Regions from separate parts of the Pseudomonas sp. SP16.1 genome, predicted to be linked through region 2. Evidence: riboswitches for the same ligand, from Rfam matches in the RefSeq annotation. Region 2 holds a riboswitch; each other region holds the start of a gene.

Region 1 (5,546 bases), 3.4 Mb from region 2:
GCGCCACCAGGCGCGCGGGGATGTAGTTGAGGGCGTCGTCGATCTTCGCCGCGGCCCAGCCGAAGCGCTCGAAGCGCTCGTTGCGATAACCCCACATGGCGTCCAGGGTATTGCTCAGGCGGTACAGCACCACGCCCGGCGCACCGGCGACGACGAACCAGAACAGCGCGGCGAACACCGCATCCGAGCCGTTCTCCAGCACCGACTCGGTGCCGGCACGGGCCACGCCGCCGGCGTCCAGCGCGGCGGTGTTGCGGCTGACCATCCAGCCGACGCGCTCGCGCGCCAGCGCCAGATCGCCCAGGCGCAGCGCCTGCGCCACCGGCCGCGCGTGCTCGCCGAGGCTGCGCAGGCCGAGGGCGAAGTACAGCGCGGCGATCTCCACCGCCCAGCCGAAGGCCGAGACCTGGGCCAGCAGCCAGGTCAGCAGGGTCAGCGGCAGCACCGCCAGGCACCAGGCGCTCACCCCATGGCTGCGCCAGCCGCCGCCGGCGGGGTTGAAGCGCTGCTCCAAACGCTCGGCCAAGCGACCGAAGGCCACCAACGGGTGGCCCTGCTTCGGCTCGCCGAGCGCGGCATCCAGCGCTACCCCGGCCAGGGTACTGAGCGCCAGGCTCATGCATGGCCTCCGTTGCCAATCGGGCGGTCAATCACCGCGTTCTCCCCATCGATTCTCGAACAGCAGTTCAGTCAGCGGCCGCGGCGTCGCCCAGCCCTCTTCCACCAGCATCGGCCTGTCATAGAAGGCCGCGACCGGCCCCAGGCAGAGCAGCGCCACCGGCTTGCTGCCGGCCGGCATGCCCAGCAGCGCGGCCAACGCCTCGGGCTCGAACAGCGACACCCAGCCCAGGCCCAGGCCCTCGGCGCGGGCGGCCAGCCAGAGATTCTGAATGGCGCAGGCCACCGACGCCATATCCATTTCCGGCAGGGTGCGGCGGCCGAAGACATGCTTCTGGCGCCCGTCCATCAGCGCCACCGCCAGCAGCTCGGCGCACTCGCGAATGCCCTCGACCTTGAGCCGCATAAATTCGTCCGAGCGTTCGCCCAGCGCCTCGGCGGTGCGCACCCGTTCCGCCTCCACCAGCGCGCAGGCGGCTTCGCGCAATTGCGGGTCGCTGATACGCAGAAAGCGCCAGGGCTGCATCAGGCCGACGCTGGGCGCGCGGTGCGCCGCCTCCAGCAGGCGTGCCAGCACCTCGGCCGGCACCTCGCCGCCGCTGAAATGACGCATGTCGCGGCGCTCGGCGATGGCGCGGTACACCGCGGCGCGCTCGGCGGCGCTGAAGGCCTGCTCGCTCATGGACGCAACAGCGCTGCCGCCGCCAGGGGATTGGACGGCAGGTAGAAGTGGATATAGCTGGCCGTCAGCCGGCCCAGGCGGTAGACAGCCTCGGCCACCGCCTTGCCGTTCGGGCAACGGCCCAGGGCCAGCGGCGCCAGCGGGCTGTCCAGGCGCGAATGGTGGTAGCTGTGGCCACGCAGCTCGCCTTCCGGCAACTCCACTTCCTGCAAAGCCAGGGCGGTCAATCGCGGCTGCAGTGCGGCGCGGCCGGCCAGCAGGCCGAGCATGCGACCGCTGGCGCCCTGCTTGTCGGTCAGCTCGTCGAGCAGATAGAGCATACCGCCGCACTCGGCGAGGATCGGCTTGCCGGCCCGGTGATGGGCGCGGATCGCCGCGGCCATGGCCTGGTTGCCTTGCAGCTCGGCGAGGTGCAATTCGGGATAGCCGCCGGGCAGGTAGAGGCTGTCCACCTGCGGCAGGCGATCGCCCAGCAGCGGCGAGAAGAATTCGAGCTCGGCGCCCAGCTCGCGCAGCAGATCGAGGTTGGCCTGGTAGAGAAAGGCGAAAGCGCCATCGCGCGCCACGCCGATGCGCACGCCGGCCAGCAGCGGCTCGACCGCCCACGGCGGCGGCGCGGCGAAACGCACCGGCGCCGGCAAGGCCACCTCGGCGCTGGCGGCCAGGGCATCGGCGGCGGCGTCCAGGCGCGCATCCAGATCGGCCAGCTCCTGCGCCTGCACCAGCCCCAGGTGACGGCTGGGCAGCTCCACCGCGGCATTGCGCGGCAGCGCGCCGTACCAGCGGATGCTCGGCGGCAGCGCGGCGCGCAGGATCTCGCCATGGCGCGCGCTGGCCACCCGGTTGCCGAGCACGCCGGCGAACGGCAGGTCGGCCTGGAAGGTCGCCAGGCCATGGGCCAGGGCGCCGAAGGTCTGCGCCATGGCCGAACCATCGATCACCCCCAGCACCGGCACGCCGAACTGCCGCGCCAGGTCGGCCGCCGAGGGCTGGCCGTCGAACAGCCCCATCACCCCTTCGATCAGGATCAGCTCGGCCTCGCCCGCTGCCTGCCAGAGCAGGCGGCGACTCTCCGCCTCGCCGACCATGGCCAGGTCGAGCTGGTACACCGGCGCGCCGCTGGCGCGGGCGAGGATCATCGGGTCGAGGAAATCCGGGCCGCACTTGAACACCCGCACCCGCCGCCCCTGGCGGGCGTGCAGGCGCGCCAGGGCGGCGGTGACGGTGGTCTTGCCCTGCCCCGAGGCCGGCGCGGCGATCAGCAGCGCCGGACACTGGCGCGAGGTCAAAACTCCACCCCCTTCTGCGCCTTCACCCCGGCCTTGAAGGCATGCTTGACCAGGCTCATCTCGGTCACCGTATCGGCTGCCTCGATCATCCCGGCCAAGGCTCCGCGCCCGGTCACCACCACGTGCTGCGAGAGCGGCCGCGCCTGGATATCGGCGAGCACCGCAGCGAGCTCCAGATAGCCGTGTTTGAGGGCGATATTCAGCTCGTCCAGCACCACCAGACCGACGTTCTCGTCGTTCAGCAGGCGCCGGGCCACGCCCCAGGCTTGCTGCGCCTTGGCGATATCGCGCTGGCGATCCTGGGTCTCCCAGGTGAAGCCCTCGCCCATCACGTGGTAGCTGACCTCCTCGGGGAAACGGCGGAAGAAGGCCTCCTCGCCGGTGCTGGCGGCGCCCTTGATGAATTGCACCACGCCGACTTTGATGCCGTGGCCGAGGGCGCGGGCGACCATGCCGAAGGCGCTGCTGCTCTTGCCCTTGCCGTTGCCGCTGTGCACCAGCAGCAGGCCGTATTCATCCTGGGCCTGGGCGATCTTCGCGTCGATCAGCGCCTTCTTGCGCGCCATGCGCGCCTGATGCCGGGCGTCGCGTTCAGCCGATGCGCTGTCGCGCTGGGTCGATTCGCTGTCGCGTTCGGTCGATGCGCTCATCGAGGTTTCCTGGTCTGCGGGCATCCGGGCGCGGGTCGCAGTGCACGACTGGCAAGCTGGCGTGGCGGCATCGTTGCGCTCCCGAACACACTGGGCTGGACAAGGCAGGCGGAGAACGGCGCGCGCGGGCCACTGGGAAGGCGAGCCCGCACGCCAGACAACGCCCTCCGCGATGCCGTGGACTGCAGCAGGCCGGTCTCCGGGCTTGTGAGCGAGCCTCGCGGGCTAGCGCCGCGCCTTCCCATGCACGAAGCACAGTGGCAATAGAGCGGCGTTTGACTCACCTACCGTTGCGGGGGCAGCGCCGGATTCTGTACCGGCTTCCCTGTTTCACCTCGTACGCGCGTGGCGTCGGGCACCTGAAGCAAGGCGCGCAGGGTAGAGGCTGGCCGCCTCGCCCGTCAACGCCGGCGCGACTCAGTGGCGGGGGACGAAGCCGGCCGGCTTGCGCGCCAGCCACTCGACGAAGCCGCGCAAGCGCTCGTCGCCCAGCAACGCTTCACGGCTGTTGTAGCTCAGTGCCAGCTCCTTCTCGCTGAACAGCCGGTGGATCTGGTTATGGCAGGCGCGACAGACCCAGAGCGTGGCAGTGATGCGTTCGTGGCGGGGATAGCGCTTCTGCACATAGGCCTTGTCGTGCAGAGCCTTGGGGATCAGGTGGTGACGGGTCAGCGCTACCGGCCGCGCGCATAGTTCGCAGGCGTCGGGCTGGGGCGGCAGGCGGATGGCATCGGCCACGGCGGCTCAGCGCTTGCGGCACAGGGTCAGGCCGTCGCCCAGCGGCAGCAGTGACAGCTCGACGCGCGCATCGTCCTTGAGCGCCCGGTTCAGCGCCTGAATGGCGCAGGTATCGGCACTGTCCGGCTGCGGCTGCAACACCCTGCCGCTCCACAGGGTGTTGTCGAACAGCAACAGGCCGCCCTGGCGCAGCAGGCGCAGCGCCTGCTCCAGGTAGGCCGGGTAGTTGGCCTTGTCGGCGTCGACGAAGATCAGGTCGAAGTCGCCCTGCCCTTCGCCCTCCAGCGCCGTCAGGCTGTCCAGCGCCGGGCCCAGACGCCATTGGATACGCTCGGCCAGACCGGCCTCGGCGAAATAGCGGCGCGCAGTGGCGTTGTAGTCGCCGGGCAGGTCGCAGCAGATCAGCTGGCCCTGCGGCCCCATGGCATCGGCCAGGCAAATGGCGCTATAGCCGGTGAAGGTGCCGACCTCGACGATCCGCCGCGCGCCGACCAGGCGCACCAGCAGGGCCATGAACTGACCCTGCTCCGGGGCGATCTGCCAGCGCGCCTCGCTCAGCTGCGCGGTTTCCGCGCGCAGGCGGGCGAGCAACGGCGACTCGCGCAGGGAGACGTCCAGCAGGTACTGGTAAAGCGCGTCGTCGAGCTGCAGGCTGCGCTGGGTCACGGATTGCGCGCCAGTTCGGCGGTGAGCACGCGCTTGGCGTCCAGGTAGGCGCGCTGCCAGTAGCTGTTGTCGAGGCTGTCCAGGCGCACCGTGCCGCCCGAAGACGGCGCGTGGACGAAACGCCCGTCGCCGACATAGATGCCGGCATGGCTGACGCCGCGCCCGCCGCTTGTGGCGAAGAACACCAGGTCACCGCTCTGCAGTGCGTCGCGGCGCACATTGGGGCTGCGCATGGCGCTCAGCTCGCGGGTCGAACGCGGCAGGCTGATGCCGGCGGCGTCACGATAGACGTAGCCGATCAGGCCACTGCAATCGAAACCGCCGTCCGGGGTATTGCCGCCGTAGCGATAGGGCGTGCCGACCAGGCCCAAGGCGCGGAACAGCACGTCGTCGGCGCCACCCTGGACCTGGCCGGTGGCTGGTGGGTAGCTGGGCTGGGGGCTGGGGGCACGACTGCTGCAGGCACTCAGCAGCAGGGCGAGAACGAGCAGGGCAACACGGGTCGTGACGGGCATGAGCGAGGCGATCCTGAGCCTGGATGCGCCCTACTCTGCCGGCTCGGGACGAACGGCGCAACCCCGTGGGGCCGCGCCGCAAGCTCTCAGGGATGACGCTGGGCGGCCTGTTCGTCGTCCACCGGGGCCAGGGCGAGGACGCGCTTGGCCTGCAGGTAGCTGCGATTCCAGTAGCTGTCGTCCAGGCTGTCGATGCGCACGCCGCCGCTGCGACTGCTGCTGGAGTGGATGAACTGATCGTCGCCGAGGTAGATGCCGGCGTGGCTGACGCGGCCGCGGCCGCGGTCGTTGAACAGGATCAGATCGCCCGGTTCCAGGTCGGCGCGGGCCACCTTGGGCGCGTCCAGGTTGATCAGCTCGCGGGTCGAGCGCGGCAGTTCCAGGCCGA
Region 2 (5,546 bases):
ATCGCGTAGCGGACCATAGCTTTCGGCGCGAGTCAGCGGCGGCATCAGGTGGTCGATGATCACCGCCTGGGTGCGGCGCTTGGCCTGCGCGCCCTCACCCGGATCGTTGACGATAAAGGGATAGACGTTCGGCAGCGGGCCGATCAGCGCCTGCGGCCAGCAGCCCTCGGACAGGCCGACGCTCTTGCCCGGCAGCCATTCCAGGTTGCCGTGCTTGCCGACGTGGATCAGCGCATCGGCGGCGAAGGCCGTGCGCAGCCAGGCGTAGAAGGCGATATAGCCATGCGGCGGCACCAGGTCGGGGTCGTGGTAGACAGCCGCCGGGTCGAGCTGGTAGCCGCGCGCCGGCTGGATGCCGACGAAGCACAGGCCGAAGCGCAGGCCGGCGACCATCATCCGCCCACTGCGGAACATCGGGTCCTGCTGCGGCTCGCCCCAGCGCTCGCGCACCGCCTGCTGGTTGGCCGGCGGCAGGCTGTGGAAAAAAACCAGGTAGTGGTCCAGCGCCAGGCTTTGCGCGCAGGGCCGTGTATCCAGGCCATCCAGATCATTGGTGACACCACCGAGCAGGCTGTGGACAAGTGCGGTGCCGCTATCAGGCAGGTTATCCACCGGGTAACCCTGCGCCTGCAGAGAGCGGAGGATATTCAGCGCGGCGGCCGGCGTATCCAGGCCCACACCGTTGCCGATACGGCCATCACGGGTCGGGTAGTTGGCCAGGATCAGCGCTATTCGCTTCTGATCGTTGCTTTTAATCGCCAACTGGCACCAGTTACGCGCCAGCGCAGCAACGAAGGCCATCCCCGCTTCGTGCGCCTGGTAGCACAGCACATCGCTCTGGCTACGCTCGCTGCGCCAGGCCAGACCCTTGAAGCTGATGGCGGTGCCGATCAGCCGGCCATCCAATTCGGGCAGCACCACATGCATGGCCAGGTCACGCGAGCCCAGGCCCTGGGCGCTGGCCTGCCACTGCGCCTGGTTGTCCAGCGCGCAGATGGCCTGCAGCACCGGGATATCGCGACGGAACACCCGCGCCCGCGGCGCCTCGGGGTTGGATAAAGCGAAGCCGGTGGTGTTGATGATCAGCGCGGTATCCGTCTCATCCAGCCAGGCCTGCACCTGCTCCAGGCAGGCCGGTTCCTTGAGGCTGGCCACCGCAATCGGCAGCGGGCTAAGGCCCTGAGCGACCAGGTGCGCGCAGAAGGCATCGACGAAGGCGGTGTTCGCCGACTGCACATGGTTGCGGTAGAACAGCAGCGCCACCACGGGCGCACCGGGTTGCCACTGCGCCTGCCAGTCAGCCAGCTCGGCCGGACTGTGCTGCGGGTGATAGAGGCCGACACGCGGCAGCGGTTGCGGCTCCCGCCAACTGTCGTCACGCCCCAGCCAGCGGCTGCCGATGCAGCGAAACAGCTGGCGCGCGTTGTCCAGCCCGCCCTGGCGCAGGTATTGCCAGAGGCGCTGGCTGTCCTCTTCGCCGACGTTGCCGAGCGCACTCAGCTCCGGGTCGGGCTTGTCGTCGCCCGGCACCATGATCACCCTGGCGCCGCGCGCGCCCAGCTCCACCAGGCACTCGATGCCGTAGCGCCAGTAGCTCACCCCGCCATGCACCGAGATCAGGATGACCTTGGCGTGCTGCAGTACCTGCTCGACGTAGTAGTCCACCGAGGCGTGGTTGCTCAGTTGCGCCGGGCTGGCCAGGCGCAGGCTGGGGTAGTCGGCCGGCAGCTGCCGCGCGGCCTCGGCCAGCAAGGACAGGTGCGAATCGCCGGTGCACAGAATCACCAGCTCGGCCGGGGTCTGGCCGAGGTCGGCGATGCTGTCGGCCGGTAGCTGGGCGCCGGGTTGGGTGCGCAGTAGGTGCATGTTCGTTCCGTGGGAGGGGCTTTAGCCCCTCCTACAGCTCAGGCCAGCGCCGCCTTCAGCTCGGCTTCGATGGCCGCGCGGTCGAGCTGCTGGCCGATCACCACCAGGCGGCTCAGGCGCGGCTCGTCGGCCTGCCAGGCGCGGTCGAAGTGGCGGTCGAAGCGCTGGCCGACACCCTGCACCAGCAGGCGCAGGGGTTTGCCAGGGATCGCCGCGAAGCCCTTGACCCGCAGGATGCCGTGCTTGGCCACCGCGTCCTTCAGCGCGGCCAGCAGGCGCGCCTCCTCGGCCTCCGGTAGTTCCACGTGGAACGAAGCGAATTCCTCGTGATCGTGGTCGTCGTCCTCGTCGTCGTGATGGGTGCGGCGGCCGTCGATATGCAGCTCGGTCTCGCTGTTCAGGCCCAGCAGCACGTCCAGCGGCAGCTCGCCGCCATGCGCCTCGATCACCTTGACCGCCGGCGGCAATTCCTCGGCCACCTCCGCGCGTACCGCGGCCAGCGCCTCGGCGTCGAGCAGGTCGGCCTTGTTGAGGATCACCAGGTCGGCGCTGGCCAACTGATCGGCGAACAGCTCGTGCAGCGGCGACTCGTGGTCGAGGTTGGGGTCGAGCTGGCGCTGCGCGTCCACCTGCTCGGGGAAGGCGGCGAAGGTGCCGGCCAGCACCGCCGGGCTGTCGACCACGGTGATCACCGCATCGACGGTGCAGGCGTTGCGGATTTCCGGCCAGTTGAAGGCCTGCACCAGCGGCTTGGGCAGGGCCAGGCCACTGGTCTCGATGAGGATATGGTCCAGGTCGCCACGGCGCGCCACCAGCTCGCGCATCACCGGGAAGAACTCCTCCTGTACGGTGCAGCACAGGCAGCCGTTGGCCAGCTCGAAGACGCGGCCCATGGCCTCTTCCTCGCTGCAGCCGATGGCGCACTGCTTGAGGATCTCGCCGTCGATGCCCAGCTCGCCGAACTCGTTGACGATCACCGCGATACGGCGCCCTTCGGCGTGAGCCAGCAGATGGCGCAGCAAGGTGGTTTTGCCGGCACCGAGAAATCCGGTGACGATGGTGACGGGCAGTTTGGCGAGGGTTTTCATGGCGGGCCCCGTGGCGACGATAGATTCGGCGGACGGGTGTACGGGCAGACAGGCACGCGCGAGCATGCTGGCCGCGTCGGATCACCCCGTCCGAACAGTTGGCTGACGAAACGAGGCAGGTCTCCTGGCTCACGGCTTGCGCGGCGCGCATCCCTTCACCTTCCCGCCGGTTGGCAGTGGTCTAACGAAGGGCATAACCGTTTACAGTTGCGGGGGCAGCCAGGGCATCGACCCTGTTCCCTCTTAGCTTCCCGGCGGCAATGCCGGGAAGAACCTCGAACGCGAGAAGGCTACGCAGGCCGCGGCGGTCGGTCAATCGCGGTTGACCGGTGGGGGGCACCATGTTGAGCTACGCCGCCACTCAGCCCGAATACCGCTTATGCTGCCCGCCTCTTCCACATGCCGCTCAGCATCGCCGCCGCAGGTGGTGGCCGGACTGGGCTGCCGGCGTGGCTGCAGCCTGGACGAGCTGCTAGCCCTGCTTATCCACAGCCTGAACCAGCATGAGCTGACGGTGGATAACCTGGCCGGATTGGCCAGCATCGCCCACAAGCGCGAGGAAACGGCACTGCAGGAACTGGCCGAGCAGCTGAAGCTGAGGCTGCAGTTCTTCAGCAGTGAAGAACTCGCGCCTCAGCAGTCGGCCACCGGCGGCAGCGCCCTGGTCCAGTCCGTCACCGGCAGCCCCGCGGTGGCCGAGCCCTGCGCCCTGGCCCTGGCCGCCCGCCTGGGCGCCACACCTCGTCTGCTCGGCGAGAAAAACCGCACGGCCAACGCCACCTGTGCGCTGGCCACTTTCGAGAGAGAGCCCGCAGCATGACCGTCTACTTTATCGGCGCCGGCCCCGGCGACCCCGAGCTGATCACCGTCAAGGGCCAGCGCCTGATCCGTTCGTGCCCGGTGATCCTCTACGCCGGCTCGCTGGTGCCCGAAGCGGTGCTGCAGGGCCATAGCGCCGAGCGGGTGGTGAATACCGCCGAGCTGAATCTCGCAGAAATCGTCAACCTGCTGCATCAGGCCCATAAGCGCGGCCAGGACGTGGCCCGCGTGCATTCCGGCGACCCCTCGCTGTACGGTGCCATCGGCGAACAGATTCGCGAGCTGCGCGCCCTCGGCATCCCCTTCGAGATCGTTCCCGGGGTCACCGCCACCGCCGCTTGCGCCGCCTTGCTGGAAAGCGAGCTGACCCTGCCCGGCGTGTCGCAGACCCTGATCCTTACCCGCTACGGCACCACCTCGCCGATGCCCGAGGGCGAGCAGTTGCACGACTTGGCGCGGCACCGCGCCACCCTGGCCATCCACCTCGGCGTGCGTCAACTGCCGGCCATAGTCGGCGAGCTGCTGCCGCACTACGGCGCCGACTGCCCCATCGCGGTTATCCACAGGGCGAGCTGGCCCGATCAGGACTGGGTGCTGGGCACCCTGGCCGATATCGAGGAAAGGGTCGCCGCCAAGGATTTCCGCCGTACCGCGCTGATCCTGGTCGGCCGGGTGCTGGGTGCCGAGGGATTCGCCGAGTCGGCGCTGTACCACGCCGGACACCGCCACCTGTTCAGGCCAGATGCGTGAAGCCCGCTTGGCGATGTTGTTCAGTCGCGCCGTCTGCCGCGGACCAGCAGGCGCATATCGTCCAGCGCCGGCACGCCCGCCAGTAGCACCAGCAAGATGGCCAGCGGCACGGTGGAGACGTAGCCCAGGTACTTGAATCCCAGCGCGCCGAATGTCCCGCCGAGGAAGAAGCACAGCAGCAGCAAGGCGAGGATTCTCAAGCGCTCCCGGTCCGCCAGGACCCGGGCGTGTCCGACGCTGCGGTTCCAGTAGCACAGCTTGCCCAGCTCGATGCCGATATCGGTGATCAGTCCGGTGACATGCGTTGTGCGGATCTCCGCCCGGGACAGCTTGGTGATCAAGGCGTTCTGTAGGCCCATAATGAAGCACAGCAGCATCACCGTGAGCGGAACGAACAACCCGGCGACTTGCGCCAAGCCGGCGCCCAGCAGGCCGAAACACAGCAGCAGCGCCGCCTCCAGCAACAATGGCAGGGCGTACTCGCTGTGCAGGCGGCGACGTCGGGAGTAGTGGATCATCAGGGTCGAGCAGAGCGCACCGAACAGGAACGACAGCACGCCGCCCAATCCCGCCAGAACCGGCGCAAAGGCGCCGAGCACCAGGTTGTCGGCCATGGACGAGACGATCCCGGTCATGTGCGAGGTGTATTGCTGCACGGCGAGAAAACCACCGGCATTGATCGCACCGGCAATCGCCGCAAGGGCGAAGCCCAGTTGCCGATTGGCCGCCACAGTTCGCTCGCGACCAGTCAGGCGCCTAGCATAGTTGAAGGGCATGCAGCACCTCGTGCTGGACGGCTTTACAGATGGGTTTCTACCCGCTTGATACCCAACCCCCGCAGCTCGACCATCAGGCTGTCCAGACTGGGGAAAGACTCCACCTGTTCGGCATCGTCCACCAGGAAGTAGCTCCTGCCCTCGCCCTTCTTGAAGAACACGATCCACTCGCGCGTATTGGCCGGGTTGGCGATGACCTGGGTGTCGAACACCGCGCCATCGGCCAAGCGTTGGATCACGTCTGCGC
Region 3 (5,546 bases), 1.0 Mb from region 2:
CATGGCCGTGGCTCTGCAGGCCAAGCTGCTGCTGGAGGCCGGCAACGCCACGGTGTCCGACGCCTTTATCGCCAGCCGCCTGCAAGGCCGCGGCCGCGTCTACGGCACCCTGCCGCGCGGCGTCGACGTCGAGGCGGTGTTGGCGCGGAGTACGCCGCATCTGCTTTGACGCGAGGGCGATCTTTAACAAGGAATGATTGGTGGATTTTTAGCGGCTGATTTTTCCGCTCAGGAACAATTGGTCAGGCTAAGCGCGTTCCCCGCGCCAGCGGGGATGAAACCGCTCTTGAACCCCTGGCCGATCACGTTCAGCGACGCGGCATCGCCGCCGCTCTTGCTGTGTTTTCCGTGGCGGCGGGGGATCGAGCTTCGCTAGCTGCGGGGCAAGACGCCGATTGTTCGGGCTGCGCTGCCAATAGCGGGGGCGGCGGGTTGCGCGCCAGCCGCCGCGCCTGGGCACTAGGGGCCGGGCCTCGCTAGTAGTTGGCGCTCTCCAGCAACTGCCGGCCATTGAGCGGCTGCACTGGCCGCGCATTCATCGGGTACAGGCGCTGGAACTGCGCCAGCTGCGCATGGGACAGCTCGACCGGTTGTTTCAGCACGCGCCACTGCACGTTCTCGCTGCACGGCGGGGTGGTCAGCGAGCCAGCGAAGGCGTAGTAGCCCTGCTGCGGTGGCAGCACGGCCTGCGGGGCGAAGCTGCCGGCGAGCACGATCTTCTCGCCCGCCTTGGCCGGCATGGCATCGAACACTTCGCCCAGTGCCTGGTTTTCCTCGCCTTCCTTGAGCAGCACGGCGACCACCGCCAGGCGGCCGTCGGCGGCCTGGTGGACGAAGTGCGCCACCATCGGGAAGGCCCGGCCGGCGATGTGTTCCTCGCTGGGCGTATGGAAGTGGAACTGCACCAGGCGGTAGGCCTTGCCGTCGATCTCGATGCCACCTGCGTTGGCGAGGTTCACCTGAACGGTGTGGCCGTTGTTCAGCACTTCGGCCGGGCTGGCCTCGTAGTTGAACGCGATGCGCGGCAGCGCCGCGCGGGTGGCGTTGCGGATGTCGATCGGCGATTGGCTGTGGCCGAGCGCGCAGGTTTCGTAGCCCGGGTCCAACCGGGCCCAGTGTTCGGGGCCAGCCTTGCCTGCGTAGGTCCAGTGCGGTTGCGGCTCGGCGGCCATGGCGCCGGTTGCGAACAAAGCGGTTAACGTGGCGATCAGGGTTTTCTTCATATGCGCTCTCGTCACTCGATGATGGATCTACCGGTCCGCGCGCCATGCGATGCGAACACTGGGGATGGCAGGTTAAGTCTCGTAATAAACGGTTAGATTTCCGGGCCTGAGCCGTCCCGTATTTCCGGCGCTCCCGCCCTCGTCGTGCAGCAGTCGGCGGCCGGTTGTCGGACAGGGGCAGGCATTGGCATGCCGCGGCGGTGTTCTGGCTTTCGCCGCCGCGACATGCAGGTCAAGGACAGGCCCCGGGCCGGCGGGTTCCATACGTGTCGCGGTTCATGTCGTCGCGGCCCGCAGGGGGGGCGGTGGATGCCGCGCAAAAGCCGCGTGCAGGCTGCGTCGATGGCGCGCGGCAAGACTGTCTTTTGCCCGTGCGGCGGGGTAAGGTGGCCGCCGATGGTTCCGCGCGCCCATGGCGTGCGGATGAAAAGGGAACAGGGTGCGGCGCGCGTCGCCAATGCCCTGGCTGCCCCCGCAACTGTAAGCGGCGAACGACGCCCCTATGCCACTGGCCGCAAGGCCGGGAAGGCGGGCGAAGTGGCGAGCCGCGAGCCAGGAGACCTGCCATCGCCATCGGGCGCTTTCGCCCATTCCCTCCATCCGGATCGTCGCGCGGTGGGCGCGACCTAAGGAATCTGCATGCATATCGAACCCGGCGTCGTCGACGGCGCCAAGATCTTCCTCAGCTACGCAACGGCGCTCGGTGCCTGCGGCCTGACGGCCAAACTGGCGCACGATGCCATCCGTGACAACGGCGGGGTGGCGGCCCTGGCGCTGCGCAGCCTGCTGACCACGGCGCTGGTGTTCTGCTTCTTCGAGGTCTTGCCGCATCACCCGGTAGGGGTCTCCGAGGTCCACCTGATCCTCGGCTCGACCCTGCTGCTGCTGTTCGGCGCCGGCGCCGCGGCCATCGGCCTGGCGGCGGGCCTGCTGTTGCAGGGCCTGCTGTTCGCCCAGTTCGATCTGCCGCAGTACGGCATGAACGTCACCACCTTGCTGCTGCCGCTGTGGGGCATCCAGTTGCTGGCCAAGCGCCTCATCGCGCCGGGCACCGCCTATGTGGATCTGTCCTACAAGCAGGCGCTGGCACTGTCGACCGCCTACCAGGGCGGCATCGTCGCCTGGGTGGCGTTCTGGGCCTTCTACGGTCAGGGCTTCGGCGCCGACAACCTGGCCTCGGTGGCCGGCTTCGGCCTGGCCTATATGAGCGTGATCCTGGTCGAGCCGCTGATCGACCTGGGCGTGCTGGCCGCGGCCAAGGCGCTGGCGCGTTTCAGCCAGGGCCCGCTGTTCAACCAGCGGCTGCACCAGGGCGCCGCCTGACCTCGCGCCGCTAGCGGCTGCGCTGCCAGATCATCTTGCCGGTATTGCTCTCGGTGACCAGATACGGCTCGCTGAAGCTGTAGTAGGCGGCGGGGCGATACTCGGCGGCGCCCGCCAGGCGTACCAGCAGCAGGCCGTTGTCGCTGCGCCAGCGGCCGCTGTACTGCACTTCTCCCGGGCTGTCGCCGCCGTCGGGTGCTCGGCTCCACTGGGTCACGCTGCCGTCTGCGTCGAGGCGCAGCGTCATCAGCGTGGCGGACGCGGCGCCGCTATCGATCCGCTGTTCGTGCTGCCAGGTGCCCACCAGCGCCGGGTCCAGATGCTCGTTCGCAACGGGCGCGGGCGCGGCGTCACGCCGGAACAGCGCCTGGCGCTCCAGCACCTGGCCGTCACGCGGATCGCGCGCGGCGATGCTGATGTTGAGCATGGCGTTGGCGTAGGTGGCATTCATGTTGGCGAGCACCAGACCCGACTGCGGATCGCTGATCTCGGCGCGCAGCAGCTGGCCGTCGTAATGCCCGCGCAGGTTCAACTGCAGGCGCCGATTCTCCACGTACCGTCCTTCCACTCGCTGACCCTGGCTGTGCAGGAGCAATTCGGCCGGCTGGCCGTCGAGCGTGGCGTGGTAGTGACCGTCCAGCTCGCCGGCGAGCAGGGCGGGGCAGATCAGCAGAAGCAGCAGGGCGAGCAGGTGGGGCATGGCGCGATTCTCGGGCGGATGGTGACAAGCCTAGTCGTTGGCCGCTCGGCCCGTGGCCATTCTCAGTGCTAGGTGTTCTGCGGCCGAAGCAGGCAAGATAGAGGCGTCCGAACAACCAGGAAGGTGCGCCGTGAACCCCTCTGTCGATGAATTCGTCGTTGCCTTTACCCCGGAAGACGCGGTCGACCGCCTTGCCACCCTGCACCTGCAGGCCACCGGCGCCCTGAGCCGGGCGCTCAAGCGCTACCTCAAGGAGCGCATCAGGCCGGATGCCGAAGAGCACAGTCTGTTCCGCTACCCCGAACTGCGCCTGACCTACCTCTGTCAGGGCGAGGTGCCGACCACCGTACGTGCCTACGCCAAGGTGCAGGTGCCGGGTACCTACGCCATCACCGTCACCCAGCCGGAGGCCTTTCGCAAATACCTGCTTGAGCAGCTGCGCCCCTTGATGAACGACTTCACCCTGCGCGTGGAAGTCGGCGTCAGCCAGCAGAACATCCCCTATCCCTACGTGGTCGAGCAGGGCGACGAGCTGGCCGGCAGCGGGGTCACCGCCGCCGAGCTGGCGCGGGTGTTCCCCAGCACCGACCTGTCCGCCGCCACCGACGGCACCGCCGACGGCCTGTACGACTGGGAGAACATCGACCCGCTGCCGCTGGCGCTGTTCGACGCCGCGCGCACCGACTTCTCCCTGCGCCGCCTGGTGCACTACACCGGCAGCGACTGGCGCCACGTGCAGCCGTGGATCCTGCTGACCAACTACCATCGCTACGTCGACCAGTTCATCCGCCACGGCCTGGACATGCTGGTGGGCGCTTCGCGTTTCACCCGCATGGTGCTGCCGGGCAACGTGGTGATCGAACGCGGCATGGCCGAAGGCGAGATGCAGGCGATCATCGAGAACGTCATCTGGCATCGCTACCAGATGCCGGCCTACCACCTGCAGGCCGAGGACGGCCACGGCATCACCCTGGTCAATATCGGCGTCGGCCCGTCCAACGCCAAGAACATCACCGACCACCTGGCCGTGCTGCGTCCGCACTGCTGGTTGATGATCGGCCACTGCGGCGGCCTGCGTCAGTCGCAGACCATCGGCGACTACGTGCTGGCCCACGCCTATATGCGCCGCGACGGCATTCTCGATCGCGTACTGCCGCCGAACATCCCGCTGCCGGCGCTGGCCGAGGTGCAGCAGGCATTGCAGGAGGCGGCCAAGCTGGTCACCGGCGAGCGGGGCGACGAGTTGAAGAAGCGTCTGCGCACCGGCACCGTACTGACCTACGACGACCGCAACTGGGAGCTGCGCTGGGCCCAGGAACGGCCGCTGATCAACCTCGCGCGCGCGGTGGCGGTGGACATGGAAAGCGGCACCATCGCCGCCCAGGGCTATCGCCTGCGGGTGCCCTACGGCACGCTGCTGTGCGTGTCGGACAAGCCGCTGCACAGCGAGATCAAGCTGCCCGGCGCGGCCGGCGCCTTCTACGAACGCGCGGTGAACCAGCACCTGCGCATCGGCATCGCTGCGCTGGAGCTGATGCGCAGCCAACTCGACTCGCTGCATTCGCGCAAGCTGCGCAGCTTCGACGAGCCACCGTTCCGCTGATCAGGCGGCTGCGGCCTCGTCGCGCAGCAGTTCGGCCAGCGCCCGGCGGTCGATATTGGCACCGCTGAGCACCACCGCCACGCGCTGGCCGGCGTTGCATTCGCACTCCTGCATCAGCGCCGCCAACGCGGCGGCACCGGCACCTTCGGCGAGGTTGTGGGTGTCCTCGTGATAGGCGCGGATGGCGGCGCGAATCTCTTCATCATTCACTCGCACGATACGCGCGGCGCCGGCGCGGATGATGTCCAGCGCCAACGGCTGCGGCTGGCGGCAGGCCATGCCGTCGGCCAGGGTGTCGGCGCGCTCGGTCTGCACCAGGCGGCCCTGCTCGAAACTCTGCGCATAGGCGTCGGCGCCGCTGGCGACCACGCCGACGATCTCGGTGTCGAGGCCGAGCAGGTCGCGGGTGCGAATCATGCCGCAGATGCCCGAGCCGAGGCCGATGGGCACGTAGACCCGGCGCAGCTTCGGCAGCGCTTCCAGCAGCTCCAGGGCGTAGGTGGCCACGCCGCGCACCAGATCCTCGTGCAGTGACGGCACCCAGTGCAGGCCGTCACGCTCGGCCAGGCGCGCGGCCTCGGCACGCGCTTCGTCAAAGTCGCGGCCATGCTCGATCACCTCGGCGCCGAGGGCGCGCATCGCCGCATTCTTCTCGCGGGCATTGCCGTGCGGCACCAGGATGCGGATCGCCAGGCCG
Region 4 (5,546 bases), 4.3 Mb from region 2:
AACGAGGTCGCTGCATAGCGCAGCGCATCCAGCGCGTTCTCCGGCTCGTCGCCGCCGCCGTCGGCCTGCAGCGCGGCGACCGATTGCTTGAATGCCTCGGCCGAGCGGGTGAAATCGACCCGACTGTTGAGGGCATCGCCGAAGGAAACCAGCGCGAAGCGGTAATCGAACCCCGACGCCTGCACGATGCTGGCGAACTCCAGGGTGCGCTGGATCAGCCCGTCGATCTCCTCGGACATGCTGCCGGTATCGTCGAAGACGAAGACGAAGTCGACACCCCGCTTGTCCGTCGAACCCGGCGCAACGCTCTCCACGCTGAGCAACTCGCTCGCCTTGAGATCCTCGGACACCCCGAAATTCGCCGCGCTCAGGCCGGCTATGGGCACCCCGGTCCTGGCATCACGCACGTTGACATCGACGCTGATCAGCGGGAAGCGGCTGGCAACGGGCTGGATCAGAATCTCGGCTTTATTGGCGGCCTGAACGTCGCTGGCGAGCAGGCACAGGGTAAACGCAGAGGCAATTGCAGAACGTTGAAACATGACGGCTCCTTGTCGAAAAAAGTCCTTGGCCATCCCGATGCCGGGCAGCGGCGGCAATTCTCGATGCCGCCGCCCATCGCTGGCAAGCGCAGTCTTGTCGCCGCAGGGTCGGTCCCGAGCAAACTGCCAAACAGGCCCCAGCGGCGTTGACGCGATAGTGCATTGGGCTGTTATCCATGCATCAGGTAAACTGCCGCATCTTTTTACGCCTATAACGATTCGCCTGATGCCGACCACTTTCCACGAGATCCCCCGCGAGCGCCCGCATACGCCCCTGTTGGACCGCGCCAACACGCCGGACGAGTTGCGCCGCCTGGCCGAAGCGGACCTGGAAACCCTCGCCGACGAGCTGCGCCAGTACCTGCTGTACAGCGTCGGCCAGAGCGGCGGCCACTTCGGCGCCGGCCTCGGCGTGATCGAGCTGACCATCGCCCTGCACTACGTCTTCGATACCCCCGACGACCGCCTGGTGTGGGACGTCGGCCACCAGGCCTACCCGCACAAGATCCTCACCGGCCGCCGCGAGCGCATGGGCACGCTGCGCCAGAAGGACGGCCTGGCCGCCTTCCCGCGCCGCAGCGAGAGCGAGTACGACACCTTCGGCGTCGGCCACTCCAGCACCAGCATCGGCGCGGCGCTGGGCATGGCCATCGCCGCGCGCCTGCTGGGCGAGAAGCGCAAGAGCGTGGCGGTGATCGGCGACGGCGCGCTGACCGCCGGCATGGCCTTCGAGGCGCTCAACCACGCCAGCGACGTCAACGCCGACATGCTGGTGATCCTCAACGACAACGACATGTCGATCTCCAAGAACGTCGGCGGCCTGTCCAACTACCTGGCCAAGATCATCTCCAGCCGCACCTACGCCAGCATGCGCGAGGGCAGCAAGAAGATCCTCTCGCGCCTGCCCGGCGCCTGGGAGATCGCGCGCAAGGTCGAGGAACACGCCAAGGGCATGCTGGTGCCCGGCACCCTGTTCGAGGAGCTGGGCTGGAACTACGTCGGCCCCATCGACGGCCACGACCTGCCGACCCTGCTCGCCACCCTGCGCAATATGCGCGACCTGGAGGGCCCGCAGTTCCTCCACGTGGTGACCAAGAAGGGCAAGGGTTTCGCCCCGGCCGAGGCCGACCCCATTGGCTACCACGCCATCACCAAGCTGGAGCCGGTCACGCCCGACACCGCGCCGAAGAAACCATCAGGCCCGAAATACTCCAACGTGTTCGGCCAGTGGCTGTGCGATATGGCCGCGGCAGACAACCGCCTGGTCGGCATCACCCCGGCGATGAAGGAAGGCTCGGACCTGGTGGCCTTCGCCGAGCGCTTCCCGTCACGCTACTTCGACGTCGCCATCGCCGAGCAGCACGCGGTGACCCTGGCCGCCGGCATGGCCTGCGACGGTATCAAGCCGGTGGTGGCGATCTACTCGACCTTCCTCCAGCGCGCCTACGACCAGCTGATCCACGACGTCGCGGTGCAGAACCTCGACGTGCTGTTCGCCATCGACCGCGCCGGCCTGGTCGGCGAGGACGGCCCGACCCACGCCGGCAGCTTCGATATCTCCTACCTGCGCTGCATCCCCGGCATGCTGGTGATGACCCCGAGCGACGAGAATGAACTGCGCCGCATGCTCAGCACCGGCTACCTGTTCGACGGCCCGGCGGCGGTGCGCTACCCGCGCGGCAGCGGCCCCAACGTCGCCATCGAGCCCGGCCTCGAGCCGCTGGAAATCGGCAAGGCAGTGGTGCGCCGCCAGGGCCGGGGCGTCGCCCTGCTGGCCTTCGGCGTGCAGCTGGCCGAGGCGCTGCGCGTCGGCGAGGAGCTGGACGCCACGGTGGTCGACATGCGCTTCGTCAAACCCCTGGACGAAGCCCTGCTGCGCGAGCTGGCCGGCAGCCACCGGCTGCTGGTGAGCATCGAGGAGAACGCGGTGATGGGCGGCGCCGGCAGCGCGGTCGGCGAGTTCCTCGCCCGCGAGAACCTGCGGGCGCCGCTGCTGCAGCTGGGCCTGCCCGACTACTACGTCGAGCACGCCAAGCCGGCGCAGATGCTCGCCGAGTGCGGCCTCGACCAGGCCGGCATCGCCGCCGCGGTGCGCGCGCGCCTGACCCTGCTGGGTGAATGAGTACCGCTCATCCGTAGCTGAGCCAGGCTTGCTTGAATTTCACTGTGCCGCGCACTAGGGTGCGCGGCATTTCATGTTCCGTCAGGGTGCGCCGCATGCGGCGTTAAACGGGAAGTCGGTGCGAAGCCGACGCTGCCCCCGCAACGGTAATCGACTGCAGGCCGCCGCCTGCACCTTGTCCACGGCCACTGGGAATTCCCGGGAAGGCGGACCGGGGTCGACAGCCCGGAGACCGGCCCCGACGGTGCGACTGGTGTTGCGGAGGGCAGCACCGTCAAGCGCCGCCCTGCGCGCTTGCCCCTGCCCTCCTCGAATGTCTGCCGACCTTTGAGGAATAACCCTGATGAAACCGTCCCGTCTGGCCCTGGCCATCGCCGTCATGCCGAGCCTGGCCCTGGCTGCCGAGCCCTATGCGGCATCGCCACTATTGATCACCTCCGGCCGCCTGCTCGAACCACAAACCCAGGCCACCGCCGCCACCAGCGTTTTCGAACGAAGCGATATCGAGCGCCTGCAGGTCAGCAGCGTGCCGGATCTGCTCAGCCGCGTGCCGGGGGTCTCCATCGTGCAGAACGGCGGCCGCGGCAGCCTGACCAGCCTGTTCCTGCGCGGCGCCAACGCCAACCAGACCCTGGTGCTGGTCGATGGCGTGCGCCTGAATGCCGCCGCCAGCGGTCTGGCCCGCCTGGAGTTCCTCAGCCCGGAACAGATCGAGCGCATCGAGGTGGTACGCGGTCCGCGCTCGGCGCTGTACGGCGCCGACGCCATCGGCGGGGTCATCCAGATCTTCACGCGCCAGGGCGAAGCAGGCCTGCAGCCACGCCTGCGCCTGGCCGCCGGCAGCCAGCAAACCTTCGAGCGCAGCCTGGGGCTGTCCGGCGGCGACCAGCGCACCCGCTTCGACCTGGGCGCCAGCCTGACCGAACGCACCGGCTTCGACCGCTCGCAGGATGCCCGCGGCTACGATGGCGACCACGATGGTCTGCGGCGCAAGGCCTTCAACCTGAACCTGGAACATCGTTTCAACGAGCGCCTGAAGGGTGGCCTGAGCCTGCTCGATCAGCGTGGCGAGAGCGAATACGACGACCTGTTCAGCTTCGCGCCGGGCAATCCCAGCGAACGCTTCAGCGTCTCTTCCGCCTCGGCCCATCTCGAGGCGCAGCTCGCCGAGCGCTGGAGCAGCCGCCTGGAGCTCGGCCACAGCGAGGACAAGAGCGACAATCGCGACCCGCTGAACAGCTTCAACAACTACCTGTTCAATACCTACCGCGACAGCGCCGCCTGGCTCAATACCCTGCGCCTGGACGATGCCCAGCAGCTGCTGCTCGGTCTCGACTGGTCCGAGGACCGCCTGAACACGGACAGCGACTTCAGCCGGACCGAGCGCTGGAACCAGGCCGCCTTCGTCCAGCACCGCTACCGCGGCGACGGCTTCGCCACCGAACTGGGCCTGCGCCATGACGACAACCAGCAGTTCGGCAGCGAGAACACCTGGAACGCCGCGCTGAGCCTGGACCTGGCCGAGCGCCTGGAGCTGCTGCTGAGCTATGGCGAAGGCTTCCACGCCCCCACCTTCAACGATCTGTACTTCCCCACCAGCGCCTACTATGGCGGCAATCCGGACCTGGCCCCCGAGCGTTCGAAGACCTACGAGGCGCAGCTGCGTGGCGATCACCTGGACACCCGCTGGAGCCTGTCGGCCTACCGTACCGAGGTGGAGGACCTGATCACCGTGGTGAGCGACCCGGTGACCTTCTTCAGCACCCCGATGAACGTCAACCAGGCGCGCCTGCAGGGGCTGGAACTGAGCCTCGAACGCGACGTGCTGGGCTGGCAGGCCGCTCTCGGCGCCAGCCTGCTCGACCCTCGCGATCGCGACACCGGCCATACCCTGCCACGCCGCACCAAGCGCAGCCTGAGCCTGGATCTGGATCGCCAGTTCGGCGCCTTCGCCGCCGGCATGAGCTGGCAGGCCTTCTCCGGGCGCTACGACGATGCCGCCAACAGCCGCGAGATCGCCGGCTACGGTCTGCTTGGCGCACGGGCGAGCTGGCGGATGAACGAGGAGCTGCTGTGGCAGTTCAAGGTCGACAACCTGCTGGACAAGGACTATTCCCAGGCCCTGTACAGCCGGCCGAACGACGCGTTCTTCAGCAGCGTGAGCTATTACGGCTACCGCGAGGAAGGCCGTAGCGCCCTGCTCTCCCTGAGCTGGACGCCCCGGCTGTAGCCCTTACAGACGGAACTGGCCGACCTGGCCGGCCAGGTCGTCGGCCAGGCGGCGCAGGGTCTGGCAGTCCTCGCGGCAGGCGCGCACCTCGCCGGCGGTGGCATGCGCCAGGTCGGCGATGCCCTGCACGTTGCGGTTGATCTCCTCGGTCACCGAACTCTGTTCCTCGGTGGCCGCCGCCACCTGGGTGTTCATGTCGCTGATCGCCTCCACCTGCTCGGTGATGGCGCCGAGCGACTGGCCTGTGCGCTGGCTGGCCTCGACCCCGGTGCCGGTGGCCGCCTGGCCGGCGTGCATGGAGCTGACCGCCGTCTCGGCGCCCTGCTTGAGACGCTGGATCATCTGCTGGATCTCGTCGGTGGAGGCCTGGGTGCGGCTGGCCAGGGTACGCACCTCGTCGGCCACCACGGCGAAGCCGCGGCCCATCTCGCCCGCTCGCGCCGCCTCGATGGCGGCGTTGAGCGCCAGCAGGTTGGTCTGCTCGGAGATGCCGCGGATCACCGCCAGCACCTGGTCGATGGAGGCCACCTGCTCGGCCAGCTCACTCACCGCCTCGGCGGCGCCACCGATATCGGCGGACATCCGCTCGATATGGGCGATGGACTGGCCCACCACCTGGCGCGCCTGCTGCGCCTCGTCGCGCGCGCTGTGC

What was found. Region 2 has a riboswitch for cobalamin ahead of cobW (cobalamin biosynthesis protein CobW). Riboswitches for the same ligand answer to the same signal wherever they lie in the genome.
Region 1: linked by a shared signal. The riboswitch ahead of cobO (cob(I)yrinic acid a,c-diamide adenosyltransferase) and the one ahead of cobW (cobalamin biosynthesis protein CobW) in region 2 are both predicted to bind cobalamin.
Region 3: linked by a shared signal. The riboswitch ahead of ACUTAF_RS16775 (energy-coupling factor ABC transporter permease) and the one ahead of cobW (cobalamin biosynthesis protein CobW) in region 2 are both predicted to bind cobalamin.
Region 4: linked by a shared signal. The riboswitch ahead of ACUTAF_RS01200 (TonB-dependent receptor domain-containing protein) and the one ahead of cobW (cobalamin biosynthesis protein CobW) in region 2 are both predicted to bind cobalamin.

What each region holds. Positions count from the first base shown of each region.
Region 1 is NZ_JBQYFZ010000001.1:1,093,251-1,098,796, reverse strand. Features, by position in the region: gene cbiB (adenosylcobinamide-phosphate synthase CbiB) at 1-619, opposite strand, end outside; gene bluB (5,6-dimethylbenzimidazole synthase) at 647-1,300, opposite strand; gene ACUTAF_RS05410 (cobyrinate a,c-diamide synthase) at 1,297-2,589, opposite strand; gene cobO (cob(I)yrinic acid a,c-diamide adenosyltransferase) at 2,586-3,239, opposite strand; cobalamin riboswitch at 3,413-3,617, opposite strand; gene ACUTAF_RS05400 (hypothetical protein) at 3,657-3,977, opposite strand; gene ACUTAF_RS05395 (O-methyltransferase) at 3,984-4,643, opposite strand; gene ACUTAF_RS05390 (C40 family peptidase) at 4,640-5,158, opposite strand; gene ACUTAF_RS05385 (C40 family peptidase) at 5,245-5,546, opposite strand, start outside.
Region 2 is NZ_JBQYFZ010000001.1:4,513,049-4,518,594, reverse strand. Features, by position in the region: gene cobN (cobaltochelatase subunit CobN) at 1-1,866, opposite strand, end outside; gene cobW (cobalamin biosynthesis protein CobW) at 1,905-2,954, opposite strand; cobalamin riboswitch at 3,052-3,247, opposite strand; gene ACUTAF_RS21290 (cobalamin biosynthesis protein) at 3,334-3,774, shown strand; gene cobM (precorrin-4 C(11)-methyltransferase) at 3,771-4,523, shown strand; gene ACUTAF_RS21280 (YoaK family protein) at 4,544-5,299, opposite strand; gene ACUTAF_RS21275 (hypothetical protein) at 5,323-5,546, opposite strand, start outside.
Region 3 is NZ_JBQYFZ010000001.1:3,506,064-3,511,609, reverse strand. Features, by position in the region: gene ACUTAF_RS16785 (acyl-CoA dehydrogenase family protein) at 1-169, shown strand, start outside; gene ACUTAF_RS16780 (carbonic anhydrase) at 477-1,223, opposite strand; cobalamin riboswitch at 1,604-1,806, shown strand; gene ACUTAF_RS16775 (energy-coupling factor ABC transporter permease) at 1,863-2,546, shown strand; gene ACUTAF_RS16770 (hypothetical protein) at 2,557-3,246, opposite strand; gene amn (AMP nucleosidase) at 3,377-4,849, shown strand; gene ACUTAF_RS16760 (threonine dehydratase) at 4,850-5,546, opposite strand, start outside.
Region 4 is NZ_JBQYFZ010000001.1:236,736-242,281, reverse strand. Features, by position in the region: gene ACUTAF_RS01210 (VWA domain-containing protein) at 1-542, opposite strand, end outside; gene dxs (1-deoxy-D-xylulose-5-phosphate synthase) at 769-2,664, shown strand; cobalamin riboswitch at 2,732-2,919, shown strand; gene ACUTAF_RS01200 (TonB-dependent receptor domain-containing protein) at 3,008-4,894, shown strand; gene ACUTAF_RS01195 (methyl-accepting chemotaxis protein) at 4,898-5,546, opposite strand, start outside.